DNA from 3 places in the Fulvimarina fulva genome. Region 2 is predicted to be linked to each of the others. Evidence: predicted binding sites of a transcription regulator. Region 2 holds the regulator's gene; each other region holds the start of a gene.
The links. The regulator LexA, encoded in region 2, represses DNA repair genes until DNA is damaged. The targets are predictions, from matches to a motif close to TGTTCNNNNTGTGTTCNG.
Positions count from the first base shown of each region.

Region 1: ABDX79_RS17660 (ImuA family protein) is a predicted target of LexA. The motif match lies at 2,182-2,199, and genes of this name have one in related genera.
Region 3: ABDX79_RS08095 (PA0069 family radical SAM protein) is a predicted target of LexA. The motif match lies at 1,824-1,841, and genes of this name have one in related genera.

Region 1 covers NZ_JBDJAC010000016.1:54,933-59,534, reverse strand. Annotated here, with positions in the region: gene ABDX79_RS17670 (hypothetical protein) at 114-743, opposite strand; gene ABDX79_RS17665 (polysaccharide biosynthesis/export family protein) at 1,197-1,757, shown strand; gene ABDX79_RS17660 (ImuA family protein) at 2,363-3,049, shown strand; gene ABDX79_RS17655 (Y-family DNA polymerase) at 2,934-4,499, shown strand; gene ABDX79_RS17650 (error-prone DNA polymerase) at 4,496-4,602, shown strand, end outside.
Region 2 covers NZ_JBDJAC010000018.1:3,222-7,823, reverse strand. Annotated here, with positions in the region: gene ABDX79_RS18045 (ComEC/Rec2 family competence protein) at 1-1,585, shown strand, start outside; gene lexA (transcriptional repressor LexA) at 1,626-2,351, opposite strand; gene ABDX79_RS18035 (helix-turn-helix domain-containing protein) at 2,639-3,187, opposite strand; gene ABDX79_RS18030 (hypothetical protein) at 3,223-3,483, shown strand; gene ABDX79_RS18025 (hypothetical protein) at 3,711-4,602, shown strand, end outside.
Region 3 covers NZ_JBDJAC010000004.1:220,973-225,574, reverse strand. Annotated here, with positions in the region: gene ABDX79_RS08110 (4-(cytidine 5'-diphospho)-2-C-methyl-D-erythritol kinase) at 1-583, shown strand, start outside; gene moaB (molybdenum cofactor biosynthesis protein B) at 682-1,248, shown strand; gene ABDX79_RS08100 (glycosyl transferase family 2) at 1,245-1,775, opposite strand; gene ABDX79_RS08095 (PA0069 family radical SAM protein) at 1,896-3,053, shown strand; gene ABDX79_RS08090 (ribonuclease HII) at 3,170-3,880, shown strand; gene ABDX79_RS08085 (YigZ family protein) at 4,109-4,471, opposite strand.

The DNA of each region.
Region 1 (4,602 bases), on a different contig from region 2:
TTTCCAATTTAGGATCTGTGTCGATGCGTCAACAGACGAAGCGATGTCGCAGCCGAAAGCCGGAGGCCTGACGACATCCGGCTTCGATCATTCGGGGATAAGATTTCGTTTCCTCAGTGGAGGATCGGTGTCTCGCCTTCGGACACGAGGTGAAGCACGTCGTAGGTGGCGCGAGCGTTGAGGGCCTGCGCAATCTGGTCGACCTCCCCGGCCCTGTCCTCGCCTGCCGCAACGATGATCGCCGTCTCGCCATCCCCCAGTCCGCTGATCCGGTCGAGGCATTCGAGCGGCGCGTGGACGACAGTCATAGCATAGCTCTGATGGAACGCCTCGACATAGACCGCGAGGTCTTCAAGCTGATCGTCTTCCAGGGCAGCAAGGTCCACGTCTCCGGAAGGCGCGATGTGAAGGCGCGATTCGGCATCCCGGTGGATGATTTCACCAACCGGGCGACCACCCCCCAGAAGATCGATCCATCCTGCAAGCGAATTCCCGTCAGTAGAGAACGGAACCTCGGGCGAACCATCGAGCTGGATGAGTGCGACGGGATGGTTCTCTTCGGTCAGGATCCGCGATAGCGTCAGCACCGTTTCGAGCGAGGCCCTGTCGGCGAAGGGAGTCACGACGACCAGCCGCTTGATCCTCATTTCCTTGGCCGCGAAGGCCAGATCGTCGACGCCGACCCGCTCGATCACCTGCTCGTCGCTGCCCTGGTCGCCGGTCTCGATTGGTTCGTTGTTCACGCCGTCTACGCTCGCGTTCGCCATATCTAAGATTGCCCTTTGAAATCCGTGTCCCGGACCGGCCTCGATTGCTAGCCTTGCGGTCTTGTCGAGAGGCTTGTCCTGCCTGGCCGCAGCGTCTTCGGAAGCGCTGTGCGTATATGGGGTGCCTTGATTCTTCATATCGTCACCGTCCGATTGTCGAGCCCGGCCGCCACAGCTGAAACACGGCCACGTGCCCGGATTTGGTAACTAAACGGTCGCTCTTTTTGGTAACCAGGTCGTTAAAGAACCCGTCTTCAGTTGCCATATGGCAAGACTTTCAACCCTCAAGCGGCGCTGGCCGCTGGCCCAACGCCTTCAAGACGGGGGTTTCACGATTGATTAACCCTAATTGCAGTATTGCTTCGTCAAGCGATTTCACGTGCTTGGGGTTCGTTCAAGCGCGGCAGGCGGGACGGACGGAGTTGGGAAATGAAAACGATTGCAAAGCTGATACTGGGCGTGGCGATGGCGACGACTGCAGCCTGCTCATCCTACCAGCCTGCCCCGCCAGCTTTTCACGCCGTTCTCAATCAGCCCTACCGTTTCGACAGTGGAGACATTGCCCGTATCACGGTCTTCGAACAGAAAGAGCTGACGCAAGCCTATCCGATCGATAAGGCCGGTTATCTGTCGATGCCCCTGATTGGCGACATACCAGCACGCGGCCGAACATCGGTCCAACTTCAGCAGGCGATCGCCTCGCGGCTGCGCGACGGCTATCTTCAGGACCCGGACGTCACGGTTGCGGTCGAGCGCTATCGCCCGTTCTTCATCATGGGCGAGGTCAATCAGGGCGGCCAATACACCTATGTCCCCGGCATGACGGTGCAGAAGGCGATTGCCGTCTCGGGCGGGTTCACGCCGCGCGCCGAGCAGGGCACCGTCGACATCACCCGGCAGATCGGCGACGAGGTGGTCACTGGCCGTGTCGTAACCTCAGACCCGCTCCTGCCCGGCGATACAATCTATGTGCGCGAACGCTGGTTCTGACAGCCCGGCCATGACGGCTTGCGGATCGTGCGTTCGGCGGCAGAGCCACCCCATCTTCACGAATTGCGAGCGACTGAAGAGCCTGCCGTAGATTGCACGGCGCAGACGTGTCTTTGACATCCGTTTTCGTGAAGCGATCAAGCGAGTTTCGCGGGATGCCATTTGCCCGGATCGAACAGATCGGTGGCAGCGGTCTGGCTTGCCGCATGCAAAGATTTTTCAGGAATGGTCAACGGCCTCCGAGCCCGGATTTCCGGGATATCTCGCCGATCATGTCTGCAAGCGCCCGTCTTCTTCGACTCTTCCATCTTTGAGCAAAAACAGATGGATAGCCTCCATTCGGGCGACGTTTTCCACCGCTTTCAATTGGCCCGCTGAAACCAGCACAGGCCGAATTGACTCTTTCTCCGGCTTGAGTCTTATCTAGAACATAACATGAACAAAAGCGCTCTGACATGACCGACTTCGCCGCCACGAAAGCTGCGTTACAACATTCGATTTCCGCCATCAAAACGGCGCGCAACCATCCTCCGAGGCCGACGGCTTCTGGCGGTCGTATAGACTTTGGCATTTCCGAAATCGACGCCTGTCTCGGAGGCGGTCTGGTGCGGAATGGCCTGCACGAATTGCGCTGCACGTCCTCGCGGAACGTTGCCGCTCTCTACGGACTGGTCTTTGCGCTTTTGAGCAGGGAGCGCGCGTCCCAGCCGATCCTGTGGCTGCGTGACGTTTCGGCGCTGGTCGATGGAGGCCGCGTCTTTCCCGACGGGATGAGGAGCTTCGGCGTTGCGGCCGGACGTCTCGTCCATGTGCGCCCGGTCCACTTGCGCGACACGTTGTGGGCGGCGGGCGAAGCGGTCAGGACCGCAGGTCTTGGCGCCGTGATCCTGCATGTCAGAGGCAATCCGAAGGCATTCGATCTTTCGGTCAGCCGCAAGCTGACACTGCGCGCCAAGGAAAGCGGCGTGCCGCTGTTCCTCCTCAGGCAAGAGGGGGCGGAAGAGGCATCGAGCGCTGCGACGCGCTGGTGCGTGGCGCCAGCCGTCTCGGTCCCGCACGGCCATTTTGCCCGAAGCCTCGGCCCGATGTGCCTCACCCTCGAACTGGAACGCAATCGCAATGGTGAAACCGGCCGGTGGAAGGTGGCCTGGAACCCGCAATCGAGGAGTTTTGACCATGTCGAATACGGTGCCGCGTCAACGCATCCTCGCCTGCCGTCTGCCGCATCTTCGGATCGAACGCATCGCGCGGACGAGATGGGGCGCATCCTGGCGCTTGAACGGGCGTCCTGACGTTCCTCCGATCATCGTCACCGGTCAGCATCGGCAGGCACTGCGCGTGATCGCGGTCGAACCCGTCGCCGATCTTTCCGGCATTCAGACAGGCCAATCGCTGAGCGATGCACGCGCGATCCGGCCCGATCTCGATTGCGTGCCGCAGGATGAAGAGGCCGACCAAAACCTTTTCCGCCGCATCGCCCATTGGTGTGAACGCTATACGCCCTTCGTGGCATTCGGGCAGGACCACACGCTGTTTCTCGATATCAGCGGCTGCGCACATCTTTTCGGTGGCGAAAGCGATCTGACGCAGGATCTGGCGGTTCGCCTGAAAGCTCAAGGGTTTCACGCAGCCATCGCGCTTGCCGACACAGCCGGCGCGGCCTGGGCGCTGACGCGCCATCATGATCACGCGATCGCACCGCCGGGCCGTCAGCGCGAGAGGCTCAAACCCCTTCCGCTCTCGGCCCTCAGGCTGGAGGCCGGACAGGTTCGCGAACTTGCCCGGCTCGGCCTCAAGACCATCGGCTGCCTGTTCTCAATTCCGCGCGCTGCACTGACGGCCCGTTTCGGCCCGTCCGTATTCCAGCGGCTCGATCAGGCGATGGGCGATGTCGGTGAAGCTCTCTCGCCCCTGTCGCCGCCGGTCAGCTTCATCGCCGAGAGACGCTTCTTCGATCCCATCGTTCAGAACGAGGCGATCAAGAGCGTCATAGGCTCGCTTTGCCTCCGTCTGGTCGAACCGCTGGAGCGAAGCGGCATGGGCATGCGACGGGCCGAGCTCACGCTCTTTCGCTGCGACGGCCATGTCTCGGGCGTGTGCGTGGAGACATCGGCGCCCCTGCGCGATCCGGCCGCGATGGCGCGCCTCTTCGACGAGCGTCTTGCCGCCCTGCATAACGAATGGGACGCCGGTTTCGGCTTCGATGTCATTCGCCTGTCGGTGTCGCGGACCGATCCGTTCGATGCCGCGCAGGTCGACATGGTGTCGGGCATCCCCCCTGAAGAAGCGCTCAATCCGTTGATCGACAGGCTTTCGGCGCGTCTCGGTTCGGACCGGGTGGAAGTTTTCGTGTCGGCCGACACGCATATACCGGAACGTCGCCACGGGCTGGTGCCGGCGCTGCGCCGAAACCGGTCTCAGGAGACAGATGCGTCCATCGCCGATCCGGCGATCAGGCCTATCGTTCTTTTCGAACGTCCCGAGGGCGCGGAGGTGGTGGCCGAACTGCCGGAAGGCCCGCCTCTGAAATTTCGCTGGCGCAAGATGCTCTACGAGGTCACCCGCGCCGAGGGACCGGAGCGGATCGCCTGCGAATGGTGGGTGGATGGCCGCGCTGCGCCGACGCGCGACTATTTCCGCATAGAGACGTCCGGCGGCCATCGCTTCTGGCTGTTCCGGCAAGGCCTTTACGAGCGCGAGACGGGGCGGCCGGTCTGGTTCGTGCAAGGGCTGTTCGCATGACCGACCTGCCGCCTGAAGCGGGTTCACGAACGAAGCCCGGTTTTCGTGCAAGCCATGAGCCGCAAGAGACTGGGTATGCAGAGCTGGCGGCGGCCAGCAATTT
Region 2 (4,602 bases):
TCTCGGCGCCTACGGCTTTTCCCTCGGCAGCCCGAAGCGGCAATCGGATCTGGGCACGGACGGGGCCGGACCTACACTCGCAGAGCGCCTTCAGACCGCCATCTCCGGCCTGCGCGGGCGGGTGACCGACCGCATCCGCTCTGTCATTCCCGGCCAGCCAGGCGCTGTCGCAGCGGCCCTGGTGACCGGTCAGCGGGGCGGCATCGACGAGGCGACCACCGAGGCCCTGCGCGCGACGGGGCTTGCGCACATTCTCGCCATCTCGGGTCTCCATGTCGCCCTTGTCGCCGGTTTCGCCATGGTGTCCATTCGCCGGTCCCTCGTCTTCGCAGGCGCGCTCGCCCTCGTCTGGCCGGTCAAGAAGATAGCCGCCATCGGCGCGATCTGCGTCTCGAGCTTCTATCTCGTCCTCTCGGGCTCCAGCGTCGCCACCGAGCGCGCCTATCTCATGCTTCTCGTCATGCTGATCGCGGTCCTCTTCGACCGACCGGCGATCACCATGCGCAATGTCTCGATCGCGGCGATCCTCATTTTGGGGTTCACGCCCCATGCCGTGATGACTGCGAGCTTCCAGATGAGCTTTGCCGCGACGATCGGTCTTGTCGGTGTCTATGGTGCCTACAGCCGATACCGGGGCCGGCGATCGGACAGGTTCGCGGACGGGCCCGCGCGCGCCCTCGTCGTCTTCTTCACCGGCACGGCGGCAACCGCGCTGATCGCCGGTCTTGCGACCGCGCCTTACGCAATCTTCCATTTCCAGCGCTTCGCACCCTTCGGGCTTGTCGCAAATCTTCTCGTGATGCCGCTCTTCGCCCTGTTGATCATGCCGATGGCGCTTCTCGGCGTCATCCTCATGCCCTTCGGCCTCGACCATCTTCCATTCGCGATCGTCGGCGCCGGGCTCGATCTCCTGATCGCGGTCGCCTCAGAGCTCAGTGCGCGCCTGCCGGACCAGAGCACCGGGCTTGTCCAGCCCGCCGCATTGATCGCGCTGACCCTCGCGCTACTTGCCTTCTGCCTTCCCGTGGGACGGCTCAGATGGCTCGCCGTACCGGTTCTCGCGATCGGTCTGGTGCTCGCGGCAGCGCGTGCCACCCCGCCCGAACTGTTGATCTTCGAGGATGGCAAGACCTTTGCCCTTCTGGAGGGCGGCTCGATCGCCTATTCGAAAGCACGACCCAACGGCTTCGTCTCCGAGCAATGGGACCGGGCCTACCTGACCGAGGGAACCCAGCGCGGCCTCATTCCCGGCCTCGAAGACTGCGAAACGAAGCTCTGCCAGTTCACGACACGCAGCGGGATCACCATTGCCTACACCACCGACTATCGGCTTCTAGGCGCAGCCTGCGACAATGCCGATATCGCTTTCGTCGCGCGGGCAGCCCGCATCCGAACGTGCCGGTCGGGTGCCCGCCTCGTGACCCTCAGGACACTGCGCCGAAGCGGCTCGCTCGCCATCAGCCGCGATCCGGCGACCGGCGCGATCGAAGTCCAACGTGCCATCTCCGAGTTCCCTGCCGACTGGAATCGCCACCGCCTTGCGCCCTGGCCGGAATACTGGCGCAAACCGGACGTGGCTGAATGACCTGTGCGGCCCGGGACGTGGGCCGGAGCCCGGATTGTGATCAGTAGCGCCGGATGAGCCCGACGAGCTTGCCCTGAACGCGCACCCGGTCGGCGCCGAAGATCCGCGTCTCGTAGGCCGGGTTCGCCGCTTCCAACGCGATCGTGTCGCCCTTCTTGCGAAAACGCTTCAGCGTCGCCTCTTCATCATCGACGAGCGCCACGACGATCTCGCCGGGCGTTGCCGTATCGCCCCGGCGGATCACCACCGTATCGCCATCAAGAATGCCCGCCTCGATCATCGAATCACCCTTCACTTCGAGGGCGTAGTGCTCGCCGCCCATGATCATGTCGGGTGGGATCGAGATGGAATGGGTGTTGTGCTGAATCGCCGAGATCGGAACACCGGCCGCGATCCGCCCCATGACCGGGATCGAGACGTTCTCGTTTGCCCCGCCGTCTCGCACCGTCTCGCGCGCTTTCGCCGGCTGGCCCTTGGAGCCTTCAATAACGCTCGGCGTGAAGCCGCGCTGGGCGGGCTGAGGCGGTCGAGCCACTTCCCCCCGGCGCATGGCATCCGGCAGCTTGAGAACTTCGAGCGCTCGCGCCCGATTTGGCAGGCGGCGAATGAAGCCGCGCTCTTCCAGCGCGGTAATCAGACGATGAATGCCCGATTTCGACTTCAGCTCCAGCGCATCCTTCATCTCGTCGAAGGATGGTGGCACACCGGTCTCGTTCAGCCGGGCGTCGATGAATGTGAGAAGTTCGTGCTGCTTGCGCGTCAGCATGCGTCTCGGGGCCTCCAAAACAAATCCTGAACAAGCCTATATGTTCTTATTGTGTTCCGCAAGTGGCGAATCGGAACGAATCGGGAATTGTGGGCGCAAACGCTATTCGGGATTGACGAGGTAAAATCGGAACGCGCTATCCGGGATTGGTGATGTTACACCAAGCCATAATTTCCGGTCGTTTAGAGGACTTTTTGGCCTTCAAATTGGGTCCTCAATCCCTGTCCGCGCACGTCACCAAAAGGCCCAATACCGATTAAATTGAACTTGCCATTCTTTTCAGTCGCTTAGTCGTCCTTCTTTGGTGACCTAGAACGTAGGTGTTCGAGTTTTGGTGACGCTGATTGGTGACCCTCATCGGAACTGGTCCGCTCCCAAACACCATCGTTCAGTTGATGGAGTCCAACTGTCGTTAGGCGGCTAAGGCCGCGATAATACTCACACTGTTCGTCGATCGCTTCTGCGAGAGCCCTTGCTGCTTCCTGCTTCCTATTGTGAAGCTTCCAAGCCTCTTCACTATCTTCGGTGAAGGGGTTCGTGTTCGTAACGTTGACTGGAAGATTGGGGAGCTGATCGCCGAAGATCGTCCATAGGGCGTCGTACAAATGCCATTTGTGCATTCGGCGCTTCTGATCGTCGAAGTCGCGTATCTCCAGATCGATCAAGCGAGAGATCGCTACCAGCGTACTCGCGGGCATTCTCGTGCGACCCATCATGTAATTTTGCAGGGATCGATAAGGAATTCCGGTGGCTTCGCCGAGGTCTTTGACCGACCAGCCCATCTTCGCCAAGCCGGCGCGAACTGCTTGGATGATATTTTTATCGAGATCAGGCATTGTGCTTTACGCTAAACTGCGTAATTAAAAAAATCATGATGCACCAAAACAGCGTAAAATCACGGCCCATAAAGCTCTCACTGACGACACAGGTGGCGGGTTCGCCCTCGCTCTATGTCGCCGTTAGAGCCGGCTTCGTCAATCAGGGCTCTTCGCTCAATAGGTGGTGCCGGGACAATGCTGTGAACCGCCAGACGGCAGAGAAGGCGCTGAAAGGCGAACGGCACTCGCGGCGAGCGCAGCAACTCATTGAAACGCTGATCTCTGCCTCGCTTGGGTTTCAGGCAGTCAAATGAAGCTCAATTGGCTGCCTTCGCCTTCTCTCGCTTGCCTTGCCGAAATGCGACGTGAAACTGCTGCTCGGCTCCTACAGAGAGCAGCGACGCAGCCCTCATCCATATGGCGTGGCGCGTCCTTGGAAGTCCGTATCGTCAAAGGGCGCGGTGGGCGTTCCGGCCTTCAATACGAAGTCCGTCTCGACAGCCTTCCGGTCGAACTTCAAGACGCTTGGAAGGCCTCTCAAATGGCGCTCGAACCCGCTTCGAAGCCTCTTTCAACGTCAGGCCTCGCCCTGAAATGGCAGTGGTTTCGCAAGAACTTCGGCGCTGTTCTGGCAACCGAACCCCATAGCGCGGCCAGAGCCCAGGCTATCGACGAGCTGATCGGCGTCGAAACGACGGACTGGCGCGGCCGGTCGATCAAGTTCGCCCGAAACACGATCTACACATGGCTCCGCGAATACGAGGCGAAAGGAGCGGCTGGGCTCGCGCGAGGCCGGCGGACGGATGTCGGCACCACGCGCTATCACGTCTCGAAGCGCTGGGATGAATTCGTGTCCGGCCGGATCGATCGCGAGGCGATGGAGCGGATCGGCGACGGGATCAAGCAGTACCTAGGCGGATGCATCAAGGGCGGAGAGAAGCGCAAAATCGTTCTCTTCCTCGGCCGGGAAAAGCTGAAGGAACTGACGGCGCTGCATGGCGTCCGGCCAGCCGACGAACGACTCTTCAACCGCGTGTGCGAGATCCCGGTTCGGCTCTATCGCGACCTCTACCACCTTCGGCAGGTCTATGAGTTCAAGCGCGACCGGAAGCGGTTCGACGACGCACAGCCCCGCATCAAGCGCACGACGGTCGGGCTCCGGCCTATGCAGTATGTCGTAGCGGACGTTCACCACTGCAACGTGCTTGTCCAGCGCGACGACGGCACGACCACGACGCCAAAGATCATCGCTTTCATGGACATGGCGACACGGCGCGTCTGGTGTCATTTGATCCAGTTCGACGGGCGCGGTGCGGTTCGCAACATCGATGTCATCACGGCCTTTGTCGAAATGGCTTGCGACCCGCTCTATGGGCTTCCCGAACACCTTCTGATTGACAACGGCAAGGAATACCTCTTTGCCGATTACGTCG
Region 3 (4,602 bases), on a different contig from region 2:
CATCCGGCTCACAAAGGCTTTGCCCCATGGCGCGGGGATCGGCGGGGGGTCGTCCGATGCCGCAGCACTCTTGCGCAAGCTCGGCTCGCTATCGCCAGATCTGGCTGCAGCGCAGGCGCGGCGTTGCACAGAGCTCGGGGCGGACGTTCCAATGTGCATGATCGCTAAGCCCGTTATCGCGCGCGGCATCGGCGAAGAGCTGGACGAAATCGATCTTGGTGCCATGCCGTCGATGGTTCTCGTCAACCCGCAACGGCCCATCTCGACCCCAACGGTGTTCAAGGCCCTCAGAAACCGTGAAAATGCGCCTCTACCGCCCTTGCCGCAGGGTGGCTTCTGGAAGACAGGCGACCTCATCGCCTGGCTGGACGGGACCCGCAACGACCTACAGGAAACGGCCACTGCCATAGAGCCGGCAGTCGGTGATGCCGTCGCCAAGCTCACGGCCACCGGCGCCGACATCGTACGAATGTCGGGGTCCGGATCGACGGTCTTCGCTCTCTATAAAGATGAGGAGTCGGCGCAGCGCGGCGCGGCAGCTCTCGCACGAACGCGACCGGACTGGTGGGTTGCCAGCGCCTGACAACGATCAACCGATCGCATACATGGCGGAACACGCCTCGTCGTCAAAAGTTCGGATATCATAAGGCGCTTGCGCAGAACCGCGGAGAGAACCGAGCCATGCCATCGACCATTGAACGATTGGATTCCGAACGCCCCTTTATCGCGTTGTCGATCGCACTTCTCACCGTGTCCGACACGCGCACGGAGGCCGAGGACAAATCCGGAGACCATCTCGCTTCCCGAATCGATGATGCGGGCCACAAGCTTGCCGACCGCAAGATCGTCCGCGATGACAAGGCCGCCATCGCCGAAGCCGTCAAGGCATGGGTCGCGGACGAAGGCGTCGACATCGTCATCACGACGGGCGGCACGGGCTTTACCGGGCGCGATGTCACGCCCGATGCGCTGGAGCCGCTGTTCGACAAGCGGATGGATGGCTTCTCGATCGTTTTTCATCGCATCTCGTTCGACAAGATCGGCGTCTCTACCGTCCAGTCCCGCGCGACGGCCGGGCTGATCGGCAAGACCTTCGTCTTCGTCCTGCCGGGCTCTCCGGGGGCCTGTGACGACGCCTGGGACCATATTCTGGAGCGACAGCTCGATTACCGGCACAAGCCTTGCAATTTCGTGGAGATCATGCCGCGTCTCGACGAACACCTGCGCCGCGGTGGTCGCTCGGTCTAAAGCGCCGTCGCGGGCCGAAGCTCGGCGTCGAGACGCTTGGACGCCAGCCCTTTCGCCAGGACCGACAAGGGCGCCTCGCCGTGCTGCCGGACGAGACCGATGGCTTGCGCCTTCTTCAGCAGCAGACCGTCGGCGAGTGCGCTTCGGCGCTGGGTCAATCGAGACAAGAGCCTTGGTCTATCGCGCTTCGCCGTGCGAAAGCGCGCCGCCTGCGGGCCACCAGGCGGACCATTTCCGGTCCCGATATGCTCGATGATCTCATTCGTCCATCCAGCCGCCGGGCGACTGCCCTTTTCCAGCCAGAGCTGCCAGTCGGCCCGATCCTGCTCGATCGTCGCGCGGAGTTCGCCTGGCATGATAACGCGGCAACCGCATTGATCGGCGACGGAACGTGTCCCCTCCGACATGCCGCGATCAATCAGAACCACGTTCTTGACCACGCCCTCGATCGAGCCGGAAACCAGCTCGGTGAGCGTCAGCGCGAGATGTCGGTCGTTGGAACCGCAGTCCATGTAGATGGTCAACATGCCGCGAGTTGTAGGGTCGCGAGCCCGTCATAGGCAAGCCCGCTCGAATGTTCTTGTCTTGTTCTCATTCATGCTGTAAACGTATTTTTTACGTGTTCACGTATTGTTCGAGGACTTGTCATGTTTGATATCGCAGCCGCGGATCGCGCGGCATTCGACCCGACGCTCGGTGTCGACATAGCCAATCGAATCATCGACGAGGGTGGCGGGCGGATCGGTCCGGCCCGGCGCCGTGGCCGGGGTGCCGGCATCAATCCGAGCGGACGCTTCGAGCCCTTTGCCCGCGACACGTTCGACGACGGCTGGGATACGCTGGAAAACCTGCCGGCCTTCAAGACGGACGTGCAGGTGGAAAAACCGCGTACGATCATCACGCGCAACACCTCGCCCGACATTTCCTTCGATCGCTCGGTCAATCCCTATCGCGGCTGCGAACACGGCTGCGTCTACTGCTTCGCCCGTCCGAGCCATTCCTATATGGGCCTGTCCGCAGGCGTCGACTTCGAGTCAAAGCTCTTCGTCAAGCCAAACGCCGCGCAGCTTCTGGAACGCGAACTGTCTCGGCCCGGTTACGAGGTTCGCTCGATCGCGATCGGAACGAACACCGATCCATACCAGCCGATCGAGAAGCGCTACGGCATCATGCGCGAGATCCTGGAGGTGCTCGAAGCGGCGAACCATCCGGTGGGGATTGTCACCAAGTCGGCGCTCGTTCTGCGCGATATCGATATTCTCTCCCGCATGGCTGACAAGGGTCTCGCCCGCGTCGCTCTGTCCCTCACCACGATGGACCGGAAGCTTGCCCGCACCATGGAGCCCCGCGCCTCGACGCCGCAGAAGCGGCTCGATGCGATCCGCACGCTGAACGAAGCGGGCATTCCCACCATGGTGATGACCGCGCCGATCATTCCAGGTCTCACCGATTCGGAAATCGAGCGCCTTCTGGAAGCTGCGGCGACTGCGGGAGCCAAGGAAGCCGGCTACGTTCTCCTGCGTCTGCCTCTGGAAGTCTCACAGATCTTCAAGGACTGGCTGCTGAGGCACTATCCGGACCGCTACCGCCATGTGCTCTCGCTGCTGCGATCCATGCGCGACGGCAAGGACTATGACGCCGAATGGGGCAAGCGCATGCGCGGCACGGGTCCTTACGCCCACCAGATCAAGCGCCGCTTCGATCTCACCGCCAAGCGACTCGGCCTCAACCAGAACCGCCAGTCTCTGCGGACCGACCTCTTCACCGCTCCGCGCGGCGCCGGTGTACAGCTGTCGCTAATCTAAAGAACAAAACAGGATCACGATATGCCGCTATCGTGAAACAAGGTTGTGCGCCGTTTTGCCAGGATGCTCGCGCGACCTTGAGGAGAATCGGATTTTGAGCGAGTCATTGCCGCATCATGGCCCGCTCTCCTTCCGATTCTCCGCCCATTTCCCGACCTGACGGCGTCCGAACGAAACCCGTCCAGCCGCCTGAAGCCGCACGCGCGAGGAAGAGCCGCTCCGAACGGTCAAGGCCGGACATTTCCCGCGAAGTCGAATTGATCCGGACCGGTGCCCAGTGGGTCGCGGGTGTCGATGAGGTTGGACGCGGTCCGCTGGCGGGACCTGTCGTCGCTGCGGCCGTGGTCTTCGAGGATCCGGCAAGAGTCCCTGATGGCATCAACGATAGCAAGAAACTCACGGCAAGGACACGCGACCGGCTGTTCGACGAGATCCTGCTATCTGCCTCTGTCGCGATCGCTTCGGTCTCGGCGCGGGAAATCGATAGGGTCAACATCCGACAGGCAACCCTGAGAGCGATGACCCGGGCGCTCGATCAGCTTGCGATCCGTCCGTCCCATGCCCTCTTCGACGGTCGCGACGTTCCACCCTCATGGTCGGGACGCGGCACTGCCATCGTCAAGGGTGACGCAATCAGCGTCTCGATCGCGGCGGCCTCGATCATCGCAAAGGTCCAGCGAGACCGCATGATGCAAAACGCTGATGTGCTCTATCCGGGCTACGGCTTTGCCATCAATGTCGGATACGGTAGTGCAGTCCATCTGGCGGCCATCGCCAAGCACGGGCCGACGCCGATCCACCGCATGAGTTTCAGCCCCCTTCGGTAGCCGGATACGATCACCAGCGCGGTTGAACGCAAAATAGTTTGCTTTGCGTATGCTGAATGCACCCTACCCCTCGAAGATCAGTTCATCGACAGGTCGAGGAGATGGCTCCATCGAAACAGGCCGGATTGCGCATGCGGTGCTTGCGGCGCTGACGGTTGCTTTGAATTCAACACCGGTCGTCGTCGACACCCCAGCAGGCAGTTTCGCCCGCTCAGAAATCCACGACCCTCAGCCGCTCTCGCTGGCAAGACGGTCGAGATAGATGCGCACCGCGTCCTGCACATGACGGAATCGGTCGCCGCCAAGATGCTTGCCCCCATACCACCGGGTGACGACCACCACATGGTTCATAAGTTCGGCCCGCTCCAGCATACGGACGATCACCATGCCAGCACCCGATTCCCCGTCATCGTTCTTGGCGGGTCCATCCTCCGTAACGAAAGCCCAGGAGTGATGGGTCGCCTTCGCGAACTTCTTCTTGCGCTTCAACGCTTCGACGAACGCCTTCGCTTCGGCCTCGCTCGAACAGGGAGCCCCCGAGGCCGCATACTTCGAGCCACGGTCCGAGATGATGTTGTCGAGGACGAGCATGAGCGATCCTGGTCAAGCGAAGTGTCTGCTTTTTCAAACCGCGAGATCCGATGCAGGAACCATTACGGCCGACGATAGCCTATCACTGCGGGCATCAGCACAGTCCGACCGACACAGACAAAAGAAAATGG